2 regions of the Cupriavidus sp. PET2-C1 genome follow, and region 2 is predicted to be linked to the other one. Evidence: predicted binding sites of a transcription regulator. Region 2 holds the regulator's gene; the other holds the start of a gene.

Region 1 (9,365 bases), 480 kb from region 2:
CAACAATCGCCAGCGGGGCAACCAGCGAGCCCGCCAGCTGCAGCGGCTTGTAACGGCCGCTGCGCGTCATCAGCCGGCCCGAGACAAACGCGCCAAACGGGATGGACAGCGTCAGCGGCACCAGCCGCAGCGCGGCGCTATCGGCCTGCACGCCGCCCACCACCTGGAAGCGCAGCGGCAGCAGCACGGACATGGCGATCAGCTGGAAGAAGCACAGGAACAGCGTGATGCAGCAGATCGTGACCGTCGGCACGCGCAGCATGTCCAGCGGGATCATCGGGTCCGCCACCCGGCGCTCTTGCCACACGAACAGCACCATGGCGGCCACCCCGGCCACCAGCAGGCCAAGCGTTTGCGGCGTCGCGGCCGACTGCCCCTGCCCGAGCCGGGTCAGGAACACCAGCACGCCGGTCAGGCCGCCACCGAACAGCAGCGCGCCGACGTAGTCGATGCGATGGCGGCGCCCGCCCGCTGGCAGGTGCTTGAGCGCACGGCGGACCACCAGCAGCGCGATCAGCGCCAGCGGCAGATTGATCCAGAAAATCCAGCGCCACGACAGGTAATGCGCCAGGTAGCCGCCGATCACCGGGCCGGCCATGCTGGCCACGGCCCACACGCCGCTCACATAGCCCTGGTAGCGGCCACGGTCGCGCAGCGGCACCACGTCGGCAATAGTGGCCTGCGACACCGAGATCAGGCCACCGCCGCCCAGCCCTTGCAGGATGCGCGCGATGATCAGTTGCGGCATGGTCTGCGCCAGCGCGCACGCGATCGAAGCCAGGAAGAACAACACGATGGCAAACGACAGGACCGAGCGCCGCCCGAGCAGATCGGAGAGCTTGCCGTAGATCGGCGTCACCACCGTGGAGGCCACCAGGTAGGCCGAGACCACCCAGGCCATCTCCTCGAAGCCGTTAAGCTGCAGCGCGATCTCCGGCAGCACCACGGCCACGATCGATTGCTCCAGCGCGCCCAGCAGGATGGCCAGCATCAGCCCGAAAATGACCTGCATCACCGGCACCGGCGGAACCGGCGAGGGGACGGATGCCGCCTTGCCAGGTTTGCCGCCATCGCCCGCGGCCTCGGGGGAGGCGGAAGTGGCCGAAGCGGTCGCGGGTGACTGGGCGGGTGAAGGCGGAGCTGAAGCCGCCAGGAGGGGCGGCATGGAGACGGCGGTCATGGGCTGGGGCAGAGAGAACGCTTGCGGCGAGGGACATGGAGTGCGGCGCCACCGCGAACGGGCGGCATCGCTCCTGTCTGTTTTTGTATACAAGGGCGCTATTGTAGGCCTAAGCCTTGCGCCTTGCAGCCGCCCCGGCGCCTTGCCGGGCTCCTGACCTGAGTGCCGCCTGATCGACATTCAGGCGACATTCAAGGCAGCATTGCCGGACTCAGAACGATTCCCAGTCGCCCGCGGCCATGGCCGGGCTGCCGGCGGCCGGGGTGCGCGCGGCGCGGCGTGGCGCCGGTGCCACGGCGGCAGGCTTGGCCTGGCGCGCGGCGGGCAGTGCCTTGGAAGACAGCACAGGCTCGCGGCCCTGGCGCACCACCGGCGCGCGGGCCTTGCTGGGCAACACAGGCTCGCGGGTGGTGCGGACCGCGCCGGCGCGTGGCGCCACGGCGGCCGGCCGGGCCGCCGGCTTGGCAGCGCTTGCAGGTGCCACGCGTGCTGCCGGTGTTGCCGGTGTTGCATGCGCCATCTGCACCGCCTGGGCAGCACGAGCAGCCGGAGCCGCCGGTTTGGCGGGAGTCGGGCGAGCTGCAGCCTGGCGGACCGGCGGGTGGCTCTTGCCACCTGCGGCCGTATGTGCCGCAGGGCGCCTCCCGGCGGCTGCCGGCGCCACGCGCGCGGCCGAGACCACTCGCGCAGCCGCAGCCGCAGCCGGTGCGGGCGCCCGTGCAACATGCGTTTGCGCCGGTGTCACCTGGAACCTGGATACATCGTCGACCAGCCCGGCGGCCTGCTGCTGCAGGCTCTCGGCGGCGGCGGCGGCTTGCTCGACCAGCGCGGCGTTCTGCTGCGTCACGCTTTCCATCTGGCTGATGGCGCGGTTGACCTGCTCGATGCCGGAGGATTGCTCCTCGCTGGCCGCGGCGATCTCGCCCATGATGTCGGTCACGCGCTTCACCGCCCCGACAATGTCGTCCATGGTGCGGCCAGCGTCCTCGACCTGCTTGGCGCCATGGGCCACCTGCCCCACCGAGCCATTGATCAGCTGGCCGATCTCCTTGGCCGCCGACGAAGACCGCTGGGCCAGGCTGCGCACCTCCGCGGCCACCACGGCAAAGCCACGACCCTGCTCACCGGCGCGGGCGGCTTCCACGGCCGCGTTGAGCGCCAGGATATTGGTCTGGAAGGCAATCCCTTCGATCACACCGACGATTTCGGCGACCTTGGCCGACGATTGCGAAATATGCTGCATGGTCTCGACCACGCCGCGCACGGCGTTCCCGCCCGCCGTTGCCACGCCGGAAGCGCTGAGCGCCAGTTCGTTGGCATGGCGCGCGTTGGCCGCGTTCTGCTTGACCGTCGAGGTGAGCTGCTCCATGGATGCCGCGGTCTGCTCCAGCGATGCCGCCTGCTCTTCCGTGCGCTGGGACAGGTCGGTATTGCCCTTGGCGATGTCCCGGGTCGCGCCGTCGATCGATCGCGTCGCGCCCTGGATGCCGTGCACCAGCGTCGCCAGTTGCCCGAAAGCGCGCTCCAGCGCGCCCAGCATGCGGCCCATCTCGTCATCGCTGCTGGCGTGGATGACATAAGTCAGGTTGCCATGTGCGAGCGCTTGTGCCGCGTCCAGCGCCTGCCGTGCCGGGCGCGTGATCGAGCGCGTGATGCTGATGCCGAGGACGGCGGCCAGCGCGACCGCTGCGGCAGCCAAGCCCAGCAGCAGGTTGCGCGCCATCTCATAGCTGGCATTGGCCTCCAGCACGGCGGCAGCGGCCACCTTGCGCCCGCCGTCGGACAATTCGCTCAGCTTGTCGAAGTAAGGTGCCTGGGCCGCCGGCAGGGTCGCCACCAGCGCGCTGCGCGCGCTGTCGAACTCGCCGCCCTGCAACTGGCGCAGCACCGTGTCGAGCTGGGTGTCGTAAGCGTTGCGTGCCTCGATCAGGGCACGATAGGTTTCCTGGATCTCAGGCCTGGCGGACCTGGACAACCACTTCCCCAGTTCATCCAGCGTGCCGCGCATGTCCTGGCGCAGCGCGCCGATGCGCTCGGCGTTGCGGCGCACGGCGACAGGATCCTCATTCAGCGTGGCATCGCGCACCAGGATGCCGGTGCGCAGCGCATCTTGCTTGACACGCTCGATCTCCAGCACCTTGAACAGGCGCCCTTCCACTGTCAGGCGCATCGATTCGTTCATGGTGCGCAGGGACATCATGCCCAGCACGGCCACGGCAACCAGCAGCAGCGCCACGAGCGAAAACGCTACCGTCAGGCGCACCCCAATGCCAAAGTTTCGCAACCAACGCATCTTCCCGGCTCCTTTAACTCTTATCGCGCGCGCTTCATCCTCGCCCCGGACAGATTTCCGGAGCGACGCCGCATCGCGGGCTTAACGGCAGTACGGGAGCAAGCTTGAGGGCTAAACAGCGACTTCCGCAAAGAAGCGGAAAAATGCGGGATAGAAAGGAAATATAGAGGGGAAAAGCCCGGCAATTCGAGCGATTGCCCAGCTTCAACCTGTCGTCTAATGTCACCCATGCACTTCGAAGTGCCGCCTCCGGCGCTTGTCGTCGAGGGCGCACAACAAACAAAGTGGGCGCACAAAAAAAGAAGCCCACGCGCGGGGTGCTCGTAGGCTTTCCAGGACAGCTTTAGAGCCGAAAGGCCCTGAAGCGAATATAAACCTGCTTACATGAGGTGTAAATCCTATTTCTATCAGGGATATCTCTGATAGTAAAAGTGCCGAAAATGCCACGCAAGTGACGGATACCTGGCACGGGATGCATCGCAGTAGCGGGCCAGGGCCACCTTGTTGCCCGCAAACCCATGCCAGATAGGGAATGCGGGCGCCGGTGGCGTTGGGACTTGCCACGCACGCGCCTATCAATTCATAGGTTTGCAGTGTGATGCAATAGTTTTATTAGAGGAAAACCTCTACGCGAGACGCGCCCCCCAACCGTCAAGATTTGTAAAAAATTTTGTTACCCTCGCCCCTGAAGTATTCCCCTTCTCTTCTGGCGGCGTCGCCCGCCACAGCTTGCGGGGCAGCATCGGATCCACCGCCTGGACACAAACCAGGGCCGGTCCCGGCCCATGCCGCCTCGCCGTCCCGCGCCAGCACCGAGAGCGGAAGTTTTATCCCCCGCCCAGCCCAGGCCGTGCCCCAGCCGGCACCCAGCCATGCTGTCACACCCCATTTGCCCCGGCCCAGTCCCAGTTATTGGACCGTTGCCAGCCGCCAGAACCCGAGCGGGCTCTTCCGGAGAAGTTGTGAACAAGAAGGTAACCAGGATCGATCGCCCGAGCCGGAAACTGCAGCACCTGCAGCTCTCCACCCACAGCGCAAGTCGCAATCCTGTCGTCGTGCATCTATCGAACGGCATTCGGCTGCACGGCGTGATCATGGCAGCGGACAACTATATGGTGCTGCTGGCAGAGTCTGCGCAGGACCCGCTTCCGCAGATTGTCTACAAACATTCCATCGCCGTGATCACGCCGGCTCACGCTCCCGAGGCCATGGCCAGCGTGCCCGGGGCGGAGACCTCGCCGGAATTTGTCAGCTTATATACACCGCGTACCCGCAAGCGCCGCTAGGCGTTGCCGGCGTCACGCCGAAGGCCCGGCCGGGCTTGTTTCGCGCCAAATCCGCCACTCGTTTTCAAACCATCGCAAAGATCACTCTAAATCTTTTCCGGCCCCAACCGATAACCCAAACAACGGTGGCACTTCTCGCCCAGCATTGCCTGGCAGCCAACGTTGCGGCAACAGCCGGATTGCACAACTCACTTGTAAAAGAATAGGAGTCGTACCATGTCGATGGTCATCAATACCAACACGTTGTCCCTGATGACGCAGAACAACCTGAGCTCGTCGCAATCGTCGCTGAACAGCGCGATCCAGCGTCTGTCCTCGGGCCTGCGTATTAACAGCGCCAAGGATGACGCTGCTGGCCAGGCAATTGCCAACCGCTTCACCTCGAACATCAACGGCCTGACCCAAGCTCAACGTAACGCCAACGACGGTATCTCGCTGTCGCAAACGACTGAAGGCGCGCTGACCGAAGTCAACAACAACCTGCAAGCTATCCGTACCCTGGCCGTGCAAGCCGCAACGGGCAGCAACTCGGCAAGCGATCTGAAGTCGATCCAGGACGAAATCACCCAACGTATGGCTGAAATCGACCGTACGTCGCAACAGACCGACTTCAACGGCGTGAAGGTCCTGTCGTCGACCGCATCGTCGCTGAAGGTGCAAGTTGGCGCGCAAGACGGCCAGACCATCTCGATCGACCTGAAGGAAATCAGCTCGAAGACCCTGGGCATGACCGGCTTCACGGTTGCCAAGAACGCACTGCCGACCAGCGCCGCCATCACCACCGTTGCCGCTGCTACCGGTACCACCCCGGTTGCAGTCGACCTGTCCACCGCAGCAACCTCGCTGAGCACCGCTACCGGCTCGACCGTCAAGGCCAGCGACCTGTCGCTGAGCAACGTGCTGGACTCCGCCGGCAACGCCACCAACAGCTACGTGGTCAAGTACGGCAGCGACTACTACGCAGCTTCGGTCAACAACACGACCGGCAAGGTTCAACTGAACACCGCCAACGTGAAGGTCGGCGATGCAGCCAACGGCAACACTGGTAACACGGTGGCTGGCCAGCTGGTCAAGGTCGGCGCGGACACGTCCGGCAGCGCTGTTGCCTACGTTAGCCAAGGCGGCAACAACTACGCTCTGGACACCACCGCAGGCCCCGCAGCACTGGTCAACGCTGGCACCGCAGCCACCCCGACCGCCGTTACCAACGGTACCCAGATCGAACTGAGCACCAGCGGCAGCACCACTGCTACCACCGCCTTCACCGGCGTGGGCAGCACCAACCCGCTGACCACGATCGACGCCGCACTGGCAACGGTCGACAAGCTGCGCAGCTCGCTGGGCGCAGTGCAGAACCGCTTCAACTCGGCAATCTCCAACCTGGGTTCGGCTGTCACGAACCTGTCGGCATCGCGCTCGCGCATTCAAGACGCCGACTACGCGACGGAAGTGTCGAACATGTCGCGCGCCCAGATCCTGCAACAAGCAGGTACGGCTGTGCTGGCCCAGGCCAACCAGTCGACCCAAGGCGTGCTGTCGCTGCTGCGTTAATTCCGCAACAGTCGTCACCCTCCTAGTAGTGCCGGGCCTGCGGGCCCGGCACTACCGGGAATGCTTCCAGAGCGGTCTCCGCTCTGAAAGCGTTTCCACCGGGGCTTTTATGCTCCGACCCAACCGCCGCGAGACAGACCATGATCAGATCGCCCGAACTGCTATCGCCGATGACCGCCACGCCTGCCGCCACCCCGGCCTCGCCCGTGGATACGGCAGGCGCGCCGGCCGCCGGCCAGCAGGCGGGCTCAGCCTCGGCTGAGGGGGCCGCAGCCGCGAAAGCGGAAGCGGCCAGCTCCAGGGAGCTGGCCAGCGCGCTCGCCAGTCTCAACGAAGCCTTGCGGGCGACCCCGGTCGAGGTGCGGTTCAACATCGACCACGATACCCACCGCTTCGTGACGGTGGTGGTGGACAAGACCACAGGCGAAACCATCCGCCAGTTCCCCTCGAAAGAAGTCCTGCGCATCACCCGGGCCATTGACAAGCTGCAAGGCCTGCTGATTCACCAGACCGCTTGAGCGGCCAACCCTCCCCCCCTCGAACAAAGTCATCACAGGTAGCAATCATGAGTTCATCGATTTCGTCGCTTGGCGTTGGTTCCGGACTGGATCTGAGTACCTTGTTGACCAATCTGCAGTCGGGGGAACAGGCAAAGCTCACGCCAATCACGGACCAGCAGACGGCTGAGACCTCCAAGCTGTCGGCCTATGGCGTGCTCCAGGGCGCCGTGGCCTCGTTCCAGACCACAGCCGCCGCGCTCGGCACGGCCAGCCTGTATAACAGCACCACCACCACGTCGAGCAACACCAGCGTGCTGAGCACCTCCGCGGACAAGACCGCAGTGGCCGGCAGCTATGCCGTCAACGTGACGGCCCTGGCGCAGTCGCAGACGCTCGTGTCCAACGGCATCACCGACAGCACCGGTCAGTTGCTGGGCAGCGCCAGCATCAAGATCGAATTCGGCACCACCAGCGGCACGACGTTCACGCCGGGCAGCGGCACGCCCACCTCGATCAACATCAACGGCACCAACAACACGCTGACCGGCATCCGCGATGCCATCAACGCGGCCAATGCCGGGGTCACCGCCAGCATCGTCAATGACGGCAGCAGCGCGCCCTATCACCTGGTGATCACCTCCAACACGTCCGGCGCCGCCTCCAGCATGCGCGTGTCGGTGGCCAGCAATGGCGCGGGCGACCCCAGCACCATCAGCGGCCTGCTGTCGTACGATCCGGCCGGCACCAAGGCCATGACCGAGAACGTCAAGGCCGCGGACGCCAAGCTCACCATCAATGGCCTGGCGATCACCAGCGCCACCAACACGGTCCAGGGCGCCGCGCAGGGCGTCACGATGAACCTGGCCACGCTCGGCTCCAGCACGATCAGCGTGTCCACCGACACCTCGACGATGGCCAGTGCGGTGCAGAGCTTTGTCACCGCCTACAACACGCTGCAGACCACGGCCGGCAATCTGTCCAGCTACGACGCGACCACCAAGACCGCGGGCGTACTGCTGGGCGACAGCACCCTGCGCACAATCGAGAACCAGCTGCGCTCCGTGATCAACACGCCGCAGACAGGCGCCAGCGGCAGCCTGAACAACCTGACGCAGATCGGCATCGGCTTCAACGCGAACGGCACCATGTCGCTGGACACCGCCAAGCTGAACAGCGTGCTAGCCAGCAACAAGGCCGGCGTGGCCCAGCTGTTCAGCGGCACCGACGGCAAGTCGGGCTATGGCAACCAGCTGGCGACCGTGGCAGCCGGCTTCTCCAGCGCCACCGGGGCACTGACCACCGCCACCAACGGCGTCAACGCGCAACTCAAGTCGCTGGCTACGGACTACACCAACATGTCCGCCCAGATCGATGCCACCGTCGCGCAGTATCGTACCCAGTTCCAGCAATTGGACTCAATCATGGCGCAGATGACCTCCACCAAGAACTACCTGACGCAGCAGTTCTCTGCAACGACTAGCAAGTAACGCTGAGCGCAGCCAGCCATTCGCTCAAGCCAAATCAAATCCAGGGATCGTCGCCATGTACGCACGCACTGCCGCCAACGCCTATGCCAATGTGGGCGTCCAGACCGGAGCCATGAGTGCCTCTCCGCACCGGCTCATCGTGATGCTGTTCGACGGTGCGCGGGCAGCCATCGCCCGCGCGCGCTTCCATATGGAAGCGGGCAAAATCGCCGACAAGGGCATGGCCATTTCGAAGGCGATCGAGATCATCGACAGCGGCCTGCGTGCCTCGCTGGACCACGGCGCCAGCGCCGAACTCGCGGGCAACCTCGATGCGCTCTACGAGTACATGACCCGCCAGCTCATGCTGGGCAACCTGCATAACGATGACGACCGGCTGTTCGAAGTGGACAAGCTGCTGGCTGACCTGGCCTCGGCGTGGAGCCAGATCGACCCCGCCGCGGAGCCAGAGCAACAGCCGCTGCGGCCCCCGGAAGCCGTCTCGGTAGGGGTATGACATGCTCAGACAAAAGAACCGACTCATCGCCTGCTATGAAGAACTGCTCGGCCTGTCCGGGCAGATGTGCGAAGCCGCGCGCGCCAGCGACTGGGACAGCCTGAGCGCGTTGCAGACCCGTTACGTGGCCCAGGTCAATGTGCTGCGCAATAACGACGACGTAGCCTTGCTCTCGCCTCAGGAACGCCGCTACCGCTACCAGATGCTGGAGAGCATCCTGTCGCAGGATGCCGCCATCCGCAACCTGGTGATGCCCCAGCTCGAACGCCTCGGCAACCTGCTCAATCACTCGCGCCGCCGCCTGGAACTGCACCACACCTACGGCGCTGACGCAGCCCTCTGACACGCTGAATGGTCGGCATCAATCTTCCGCCGGATCCTTCGCTCACGCTGCGTGCGGATACGCAAGGTCTCACATCCGCACTGAGCGTGGCCAAGCTGGCCGCGCTGTTGCCCACGGGCACCGTCACCGATACGGTGGGCCCCGCGACTGGCGGCCCCACGGTGCAGCAAGGCCGTCCCGGGCAGGTAACCGGCGGCGGGCTCAACCCCGCGGCCGGCACAGCGCCAGC
Region 2 (9,365 bases):
CACGACCTGGCCCAGCGCCTGCGTCTGCTGGTTCGAATAGCTGCCAAGGATGGTGCCATCCGGCTGGATCGCGAAGCCGAGCAAGCTGCCCGCGGTATAGCCGTTCTGCACGGGCGGCTTGGTGTCGTTGGCGCCGGCGAACTGCGTCGTGCCGGTCAGGTCCATCGCGATGGCCAGGGGTGCCGCGCCGTTGGCAGCAGCGATGTTGATGGCGGTGGTAGCGCCGGCGGCCGGCGACTGCAGCGTGCCCTTCGAGTCGAATTTGAGCGTGACCGGCGCGCCAACCACATTGCCCGCCGCATCGGTCAGGTTCATCGTCCAGTCGGTGCCGCCGCCGCCCGCTGCCGGGAACGTGCCCGCGCCGGGCGTGCCCGTGGAGAAGTACGCGGTGAGCTGCTTGGCGTTGCCCAGCGAGTCATAGACAGTGACGCCGGAGCTGTAGTTGTACATGCTCGACGTCGGCAGCGCGGCCGGCGTGCTGGCGAACGGCGTGGTCGGTACCGTGCTGCCGGAGTTCAGGTTGAAGGAGATGCCGAGGGTAGTGGTCGCCTTGGCGGCCATGGTGGTGTTCGGCACCACCAGCGGCTGCGGCTGCACAGCGCCGCCGCCGGTCGTGCCAGCCGGGTAGCCGGTCAGTTTCAGGCCTTGCGCGTTGGTGATGCTGCCGTCCTGCTGGCGCTGGAACTGGCCATTGCGCGAGTAGAAGACCGAGCCCGAGGAATCGGTCAGCCGGAAGAAGCCATTGCCATTGGTAATGGCTACATCGAGCGCACTGCCGCTCGACTCGATATTGCCCTGGTTGAACGACTGCACCACCGAATTCACGGTCGTGCCCAAGCCGATCTTGGTGCCGGCATACACGTCGGCGAACTGCGCGGTCGATTGCTTGTAGCCGACCGTGTTGGCGTTGGCGATATTGTTGCCGATGACGTCCAGATTCGATGCGGCGGCATTGATGCCGCTTACCCCTTGACCGAAACCCATGATTTTCTCCTAGTTACCTGACATCCTGCCGGCGCGTCTCGCGCGTGGCCACGTGATTAAAGAATGCGGCGAACGCCGTCGACCGGCGCGGTGCGGCCGCCGCCGATGTCGACCAGCACGCCCGTGGAGTCGCCACTGATGCTGTTGACCTTGCCGTAGACCAGCGCGACCGGCGCGACATTCTTGCCGTTGGCGGTGGCAGTGACCTTGAAGCTGTAGTCGCCGTCGGCAACCGCCACGCCTGCGTCGTTCTTGCCGTCCCAGGCGATGTCGTGCACGCCGGCGGTCTGGCCCTTCATGTCGATGGTGCGCACCACGTTGCCGTCCTTGTCGAGCACGCTGACCGTGACCGCATCGGCGGTCGCCGGCAGGTCCACGCCGATCTGGCCCGGCACGCCGCTGGCCACCGTGGTGGCATTGCCCGGCACCATCACGGTGTGGCCGATCAGCGCAGCCGAATCCATCGCGCGGCTCGCGCTGACTTGCGACAGCAGCGAGTTCAGCGTGGTGTTCAAGGTCTGCATGCCGCTCACCTGGCTGATCTGCGCGAGCTGCGAGGTCAGCTGCGAGTTGTCCATCGGGTTAAGCGGATCCTGGTTGTTCATCTGCGTGACCAGCATCGTCAGGAAGCTGTTCTGCAGGTCGGCGGCGGAGGCGCTGCCGCTTTGCAGGGTATTGGCGATCCCGGCAGCGCTGGTGCTGCCGCTGGTGGAAGAGGTCGTGGTCATTGCGTATCCCGGTTTTACTGACCGATGGTCAGCGTCTTGAGCATCATGTTCTTGGCGGTGTTGAGGACTTCCACGTTGGCCTGGTAGGAACGCGAGGCCGAGATCATGTTGACCATCTCCTCCACCGGGTTGACGTTTGGCATCGTGACGTAGCCGTCGGCATTGGCCAGCGGATGCGTGGGGTTGTGCACCATGCGCGGGGGCGACGGATCTTCCATCACGCCCTCCACCTGCACGCCGCCCACGTCGTTCTGGCCCGGGGTGGCGGCAAGGCCGAACACCACTTGCTTGGCGCGGTAAGGCTGGCCGTTGGGGCCGACCGCACTGTCGGCATTGGCCAGGTTGGACGCGGTCACGTTCATGCGCTGCGACTGCGCGGCCATGGCCGAGCCGGCGACTTCGAAGATGTTCATTGCTGGCATGGCGTGCTCACTGCTGGATGGCCGACAGCATGGTCTTGATCTTGGCGCTCATCACGGTCAGCCCGGACTCGAAGTGCACCGCATTGTCGGCAAAGGCGACGCGCTCGGTGTCCATCTCGACGGTATTGCCATCGATGCTCGACTGCATCGGGATGCGGTAGTCGAGTTGCATCTTGTCGGCGAACGCAGACGTCACGCCCGGCAAGTGGCGCACCGAGGTGGTGGACAGCGACACGCCTTCGGCTTGCTTTCCGCGCTCGACGCTTTGCGCCAGCGTGCTGGAGAAATCGAAGTCGCGCGCCTTGTAGCCGGGTGTGTCGGCGTGGGCGATATTGGAGGCAATCACCGATTGCCGCTGGGTCCGCAAGCTCAGCGCTTCTTGTTGGAAGCGCAACGCCGCATCGAGTCTGTCAATCATGTCTGTGTCTCGCTGGAGGGGGAGAGCAACGAAGGTCGACCTTCTTCAGGTGTGCCATCTTAGGGGCGGCCCCGTCATGCCAATCGCACGAATAGGGCAAAGAAAACCGCGCATTTCGACTCGAGCAAGAACGCGGGGCTGCCTACAATAGGACCCGTTGACACGCACGCGGCACCCGCTTTCGCGGTGCGGCCCGCGTCGTTTCCTTGCCTGGATGTACACATGAACCCTCGTTTCCGCGCCACCGCGGCGCGCGCCCTGCTCTGCGTGCTGGCCGCTGGCGGCACGCTGGCCGGCAGCGCCGGCGCGGCGCCGCCCTCGCCGTATCCCGAAGACCCGGTGCGCGCCGCGGTCGAACAATTCCTTGAGCGCCAGACTGCCGGCCTGCCCGGCAAGGCCACCATCCAGGTGGTGCCGCCCTCGGGCGGGCGCGCGCCGGATTGCCCGTTGCCCGAGCCGTTCCTGCCACCGGGCGCGTCTCCCTGGGGCCGGGTCTCGGTCGGCGTGCGCTGCGCCGGCGAACGTCCCTGGACCCGCTACGTGCAAGCGCGCGTGTCGGTGGTGGCCGACTACTATGTGGCCGGGCGCAACCTGATGCCCGGCGAGGCCATCGATGCGGCCGACATGGAAGTCCGCCAGGGCGACCTGGCATCGCTGCCGCGCGCGGTGGTGACGGATCCCGCCCAGGTGAGCGGCGCGGTGGCGGCCAACCGCATCGCGGCGGGTTCCCCGATGCGGATGGATCTGCTGAAGAAAGCCATTGCCGTACGCCAGGGCCAGAACGTGACTGTGCTGGTGGAAGGCGATTCGTTCCAGCTCAGCAGCGAAGGCAAGGTCATGGCCGAGGCCGCGGTGGGCAACAACGTCCAGGTGCGCCTCAAGAGCGGTCAGGTGGTCAATGCGCTGGTGCGCAACGGTGACACGGTGGTGCTGCAGCAATAGGGAGTCGGGACGGCGACGCCTGGAGTTGCGCATGCGTCTCATGGGTCGGCTCATGAGACAATACCGCGCGCTCCGGGGCCGGAAAAACGGCGCCGCGGCGCCGCAATTCGACCTAAAGTTTCGCCCGAAGCATCCGATAAGCCAAAGGTACCCAGCAAGGAATCATCGTGAAGATCAATCAGACCACCTCGTCGAGGCCGAGCGACGCCATCGACGGCGCCGTGCGCAGCGTGGCCGGCGCCCCCGGATCGACGGCTGCCCCGGAGACGTCCAGCGTACGCGTCAGCAGCCCCCTGTCGGCCCAGGTGCGCGAGATCGGCGCGCGCATGGTAGAAGACCATGACGACGATATCGACACCGCCAAGGTCGAAGAGATCCGCCAGGCCATCTCCGAAGGCCGCATCAAGATCGACCCAAGCAAGATCGCCGACGGCCTGCTCGCGTCCCTGCGCGAACTCAGCGGCGGCGCCTGACACCGCGGCTTGCTACGGGCCGCATCGCCAACCCCACCCCAAGATAGGCAAGCCATGAGCCAGTCCCTGATCCAGAACCTGCGCCGCGAAACCGAGCTCGCGCAGGAGTTCGCCACCGTGCTGGGCGAAGAAAGAAGCCTGATCAAGGCCGGCGATTACCAGGCCCTTGCCGGGGTGCTGGAACGCAAGGTCGAACTGGCCGGATTGCTGGGCGCGCTGACGCGCACGCGCGAGGCGCAGATGGGCGCCATGGGAATTCGCACCGGCGCGGGCGGCCAGCTGTTCGGGCGCCAGATCGATCCATCGGTGGAAGCCGCATGGCGGACGCTGGTGTTTGCGGCACGCGCTGCAAGCGACGCCAATGCGCTGAATGCCGCGGTTGTGGATGCGCACCTCGAGTTCACCGAGGAAGCGATTCTGGCGTTGCGGCAACGGGGTGACAACACGACGCTGTATGGGCGCGACGGGCGCGCGCAGACCGGGCCGCAAGGGGTCAGTCTGGCGACTGGTTGAATGGGGTAGCGGTTGAGCTGGGTAGTTTGTGGCATCTCGTTCTTGCGAGTGCCCGCCCTCTCCCCCGGCCCCTCTCCCACAAGTGGGAGAGGGGAGCAAACCAGCTGGGGGGAATTGGCCAACGCCTCGGTTTAGCCGTGTGACCCGCCCCCCAGGCGGGGAACACCCAAGCGCGATGCGAAGCGAGCCGTAAAGGTTTGAATCTCCCGTTATGCGGCGCCGCATCCGGGTCGCCTTCTTTGCCTACTTTCTTGGCGAGACAAGAAAGTAGGTCGCCGCCCCGCAGGGGTGGTGAAACTGCAGTTGAAGTTGCAGTTAAGCAGTTGCGGTTAAGCAGTTGCGGTTGCGGCTAAGCACCCCCCCTCACCGAAACCCAACCGTAACCTCATTAGCCTGCCCAATCAAAACCGGCGTCAACGCCCCCTTCCCCGGCACCTGAAAGGCAAACACAAAGCCCTTGGCAGCGTCATCCCCGCTAAACGCCTCGGTCAGCCCCTCAGCCCCCGAAAGCAATACACACCGTTGCGCATTGCATAGGTAAGCCTGCAGTGCATTCGGCGGCGTACGCGAGAAGCTATAGCGCCACCGCACTGTCGTGATTGCGCCCTGCGCCTGCGGCAGATAGCCGGTCGGTGAAATCGGGACGGAAACGGTACGCAGGCCTTTGCTGTATAGCGCAGGCCCGTTCACCGAAGCCGACCAGCTATGCAACGCCTGCCCGCCAGGCGCTGCCAGTGCCGGGCAGCACGCCACGGCGAGCGTCAACGCGGCGAAGCGCTTGGGCCAGTGGCTCACAGCAACCCGCGCAACTGCGAACGCAGCCGTGTGATCGCCTGGCTACGGATCTGGCACACGCGCGACTCGGTGACTTCCAGCACCGCGCCGATTTCCCGCAGGTTCAGCTCCTGGTCATAGCACAGCGACAGCACCAGCTTCTCCCGCTCGGGCAGGCGCTCGATGGCGCGGATCAGCGCTTCGCGCATGCCGCTCTCCATCAGCACCGTGAGCGGGTTGCCGTCATCGCTCACGCTCAGGTGCCGGTCCAGGAAGTCCTCTTCGCCGGAGCGCTCGAAGTCTTCATAGTGCAGCAGCTGGCAGCCATAGACCTCGTTGAGCAGCGTCTGGTATTCGTCCAGCGGCAGCTCCAGTTCCTGGGCCACTTCGGAATCGAGCGGCGCACGGCCCAGCGTTTGCTCCAGGCCGCGCACGGTGCGCTCGATCCGCCGCGTGAACTGGCGCAGGCTGCGCGACTGCCAGTCGTTGGCGCGCACCTCGTCGAGCATGGCGCCGCGAATGCGCTGGCTGGCGTAGGTCTCGAAACGCGCACCGTGGGTGTCTTCATAGCGCTTGGCGGCGTCGAGCAGGCCGATCATGCCGGCCTGGATCAAGTCATCGAGCTGCACGCTGGCAGGCAGCTTGGCCGCCAGTTGCAAGGCGATGCGACGCACCAGCGACGCATGCGCCGTCACGGTATCAGTCTGTTCGAGCTTTCCCTGAATCGTATACATGGTGGAATTCTCGTGAGTCCTAGCTTGCAGGTCCCGGCGCTTAAGCCAGGGCCGTGGCCGTCGGCGCCATTGGCGCCGACAGGGTTGAACGGGGATCGGAGGACATTGGCCAGCTGGCAATGCCTGTGGCAATTCGGCGCAATGCGGCGGTGGCGGGCGCGGCCGGGAAGGCCTCGACCACGCAACGGCCCAATGCGGTACTGCGCTCGACCAGCGGATCGTGCGGCAGGCTGCCCGCGGGGCTGGCCTCGACGCCAAGGTACTGGCTGGCGGTACGGGCCAGGTTGCCCAGCACCGCACTGGCGGCAGCGTCCCCGGCGGCGGCGTTGATCACCAGGTGGAAACGCCGGCAGGCGTACAGGTGATTGAGCTGCTTGATGCAAGCGTATGCGGCCTTGATCGAGGCCGGCTCCGCGCGCAGCACCACGATGAGGTTGTGCGCCGCGCCAGCCATTTGCGACAAGCCGCCATCCGCATCGCTGCGGGCATCGCTGAGCACGGTGCGAAACGACTTGAGCAACTGCAGGTCGCCATTGGCCTGGGGGCTGCCCGGCAGCACGGCAACGGTGCCGGCGGGACGCTTGCCGAGCGCTGCGTCGAGCGTCACCGCGCCTCCCAGCACCGCGGCCAGGGTGCCTTCCGGCATGGCGCCGGCAAGCCGGGTGGCGCGGGCGCCGAAGCGGTCCTCATCGACGAGCAGCACGCGTTCGCCTTGCAGGGCAAGGGCGTTGGCCAGCCCCAGTGCCACCGTGGTGGCCCCGGCACCGGCATCGCTTGCGACCACGGCAATGCGGCGCGTGGCGCGTGGCGCCAACATGCGCCGCAGGCTTTCCGCCTGGTCGGTTGCGAGTGAATTCACGGCTTATTCTCCCTGCGCCAGCGTCTCGAACACGCGGCTTGCGCTCATGCGCGCCTCGAGCTGGCCCCCGGCGACGCCCAGTTGGAACGTCTGCTCCGGCGCTTCCTGAACGGCGGGCTGCGTGGCGCGGCCGCTGCGGGCGGGATAGTTTTCCAGCACGTCGAGCAAGGCCAGCAAACGGCCGATGCCTTCGACCAGCACAGCGGCGCCGCAAGCCTGGCGAGCCGGCGCGCGGCCGGTCAGCCGCGCCAGGAATGCAGCGACCGAATCATCGCAGGCCTGCTCGAGGCGCAGCGCGGCCACACCCATCTGCAGCGCGAGCAAGCGGGCGCAGGCCTGCGCTTCGGCCTGTGCGGGTTCATTGCCGCCGTCGCCTTGGCCCAGGTGGTCCAGCGCATGGCGCAGCGTGCGCAGTTGCGCTTCGCCGGCTTCGGCCCAGCGGGCCCAGCGTGCTAGTTGCGCGCCCTCGGCCGACAGCGCCGGGTCGCACAGCAGGTAGTGCACGGCGAGCGTCTGGCCGTTCTCGCGGTCGACCACGCGCGACACCAGCAAGCCGGCATCGGTGCCGCCCTCGGCGGCGGAGCGGGCGCCGCGGGCCTGGCCTTCGAGCACGCGCACCGGGCATTGCGCGATCCACTGCACCGCATCGCGGCCGCGATAGTCCATGTCATGCACGGCGTGGAAGGTCAGCGTCTCGGCCAGCGCATCGAGCTTGACGGCGGCACCGCCGCTGGCCACGCGGGTGGTCTTGCGTGCGGTAGCCAGCCAGCGCTCGCCAGCTTGCTGCCAGCGTGCCAGCACGGGGGCGGCAGGCATGGCGTCGAGTACGTTGACCACGGTACGGGCGGCGGCGATGGCGGCGCACAGCGTGGCGGCATCGGCTTCCCATCCGCCCTGGCCGCCTTGCAGCGCCGGGCCGGTGCGGCCTGCGGGTGCGGCAGCGGCCGCCAGCGGCAGGCCGTCGCGGTCCGCCAGGAACAGCGTGTGCTGCCATGGGCGCGGCGCGCGCCGTCCCGCCACCGGTGCGGCCACCGTTGCGCTCAGCGACAGCACGAAGCGGTCGCAATGGCGGGCGAGGTCGCGGCAGGCGGCCTCGCGCACTTGCTGCGCCATCAGGCGCGGCGAGGGTGCGCTCTCATTGCGTTGCTGCCACAGCGAGCGGACCAGTTCAAAGCTATAGCTGCCAGCGTTCAGTTGCTCCACGCAATCGCCCACCGCGTTGGCGCTGTCGGCGAGCGAGCGCAGCATGCCGTCGGCGCCGCCTGGGCTGGCCGCGCGCGCGGCTTCGCTGTCGTCCTGCGCGGGCATGGCGCGGCGCGCGGCTTCCGCGTCGGCAAACACCGAGCCGCGGCGCGGCGTCTGGAAGGCGCGCTCGACAAGGGCCGCGCCGTTGGCGAGCTCAAGGTGCTCGGGCACGCGCTGGCCGGTGGAAGCGTAGTACACCGGCAAGCGGTGGCGGATCACCACGTCGAGCACGGAGCCCAGGTGCGTGGCCTCATCCAGCTTGCTGACGATGCAGCCGTCGATGCCGCCGTCGGGCGTGGCATCGTGACGGTAGGCGTGGACGACTTCGTTGAGCGTGTCGCCGTGGCTGGCGCCGTTGAGCAGCAGGATGCGCTGCACCGGCGCCTGCACGCCGGCCAGCATGGCGATCTGCTCGGACAGGTTGCGGTCGCGCTGGCTCATGCCCACGGTGTCGATGATCACCAGGTGCTTCTCGGTCAGCGCCGCCAGCGCGAAGCGCAGGTCGGCCGCGTCCTTGACCGCATGCACGGGCACGCCAAGGATGTCGCCATAGATGCGCAATTGCTCGTGCGCGCCAATCCGGAACGTGTCGGTGGTCAGGAGCGCCAGGCGTTCCGGGCCGTGCTTGAGCACGAAGCGCGCGGCCAGCTTGGCGGTGGTGGTGGTCTTGCCCACGCCGGTGGGGCCCACCAGCGCCAGCACGCCGCCCTGGGCGAAGAGCGCATCTTCGTCGTTCAGCACCGGCACCTTGCGCGCAAGCTCCTGGCGGATCCAGGTCATGGCGGCGGGCCGGTCATGGCCCAGCGGCAAGTGACCCAGCAGCGAACGGGCGAGCTGCCCGGAGAAGCCAGCGGTCACTAACCAGGTAAACAGCGAATCGCGCAACGGGTCTCCGCCGATCGACGGCAGGCTGTGCGTGCCCACGCCGGAGAACTGGCGCTCCATCATGGCGCGCATGGTCTGCAGCTCGCCGCGCAAGTCGCCAAGGGCGCCGTCGACGGCGACCGCGGCAGCCGGCGGCGGCGTGAACACGGGCGCGTTGCTGGAGATGGCGCCGAGATCGGTGTCGCGCATCGCGACAATCTCCACCCCCCCTTCGACGGTGCGGTTGGACAGCACCACGGCATCCGGCCCCATCGCCTCGCGCACCTGGCGCAAGGCCTCGCGGCCATTGGCCGCCACGAATTTAGCTACGCTCATTTTGCGAAACCCCTCACGCTGTGCCACCGATCATGGCGGTGATCCTGATATTTCGGTTGTCCGGCACCTCGGC

Evidence for each region. Region 2 encodes FliA, which starts transcription of late flagellar genes. Its sites were predicted from a motif close to CTAAAGTTTNNNNNNNNNNNGCCGNTA; they were not measured.
Region 1: the regulator FliA is predicted to act here: its motif matches at 4,846-4,872, upstream of ACX12D_RS33670 (FliC/FljB family flagellin).

The regions. Positions count from the first base shown of each region.
Region 1 covers NZ_CM137260.1:3,071,958-3,081,322, reverse strand. The annotation lists gene ACX12D_RS33685 (MDR family MFS transporter) at 1-1,012, opposite strand, end outside; gene ACX12D_RS33680 (methyl-accepting chemotaxis protein) at 1,392-3,473, opposite strand; gene ACX12D_RS33675 (RNA chaperone Hfq) at 4,436-4,759, shown strand; gene ACX12D_RS33670 (FliC/FljB family flagellin) at 4,976-6,310, shown strand; gene ACX12D_RS33665 (flagellar protein FlaG) at 6,451-6,828, shown strand; gene fliD (flagellar filament capping protein FliD) at 6,876-8,297, shown strand; gene fliS (flagellar export chaperone FliS) at 8,353-8,793, shown strand; gene ACX12D_RS33650 (flagellar protein FliT) at 8,795-9,136, shown strand; gene fliK (flagellar hook-length control protein FliK) at 9,145-9,365, shown strand, end outside.
Region 2 covers NZ_CM137260.1:2,591,569-2,600,933, reverse strand. The annotation lists gene flgE (flagellar hook protein FlgE) at 1-984, opposite strand, end outside; gene ACX12D_RS31635 (flagellar hook assembly protein FlgD) at 1,041-1,712, opposite strand; gene flgC (flagellar basal body rod protein FlgC) at 1,727-2,134, opposite strand; gene flgB (flagellar basal body rod protein FlgB) at 2,142-2,552, opposite strand; gene flgA (flagellar basal body P-ring formation chaperone FlgA) at 2,775-3,494, shown strand; gene flgM (flagellar biosynthesis anti-sigma factor FlgM) at 3,662-3,967, shown strand; gene ACX12D_RS31610 (flagella synthesis protein FlgN) at 4,022-4,480, shown strand; gene ACX12D_RS31605 (flagellar protein FlhE) at 4,844-5,275, opposite strand; gene ACX12D_RS31600 (RNA polymerase sigma factor FliA) at 5,272-5,988, opposite strand; gene ACX12D_RS31595 (MinD/ParA family ATP-binding protein) at 6,029-6,847, opposite strand; gene flhF (flagellar biosynthesis protein FlhF) at 6,851-9,292, opposite strand; gene flhA (flagellar biosynthesis protein FlhA) at 9,306-9,365, opposite strand, start outside.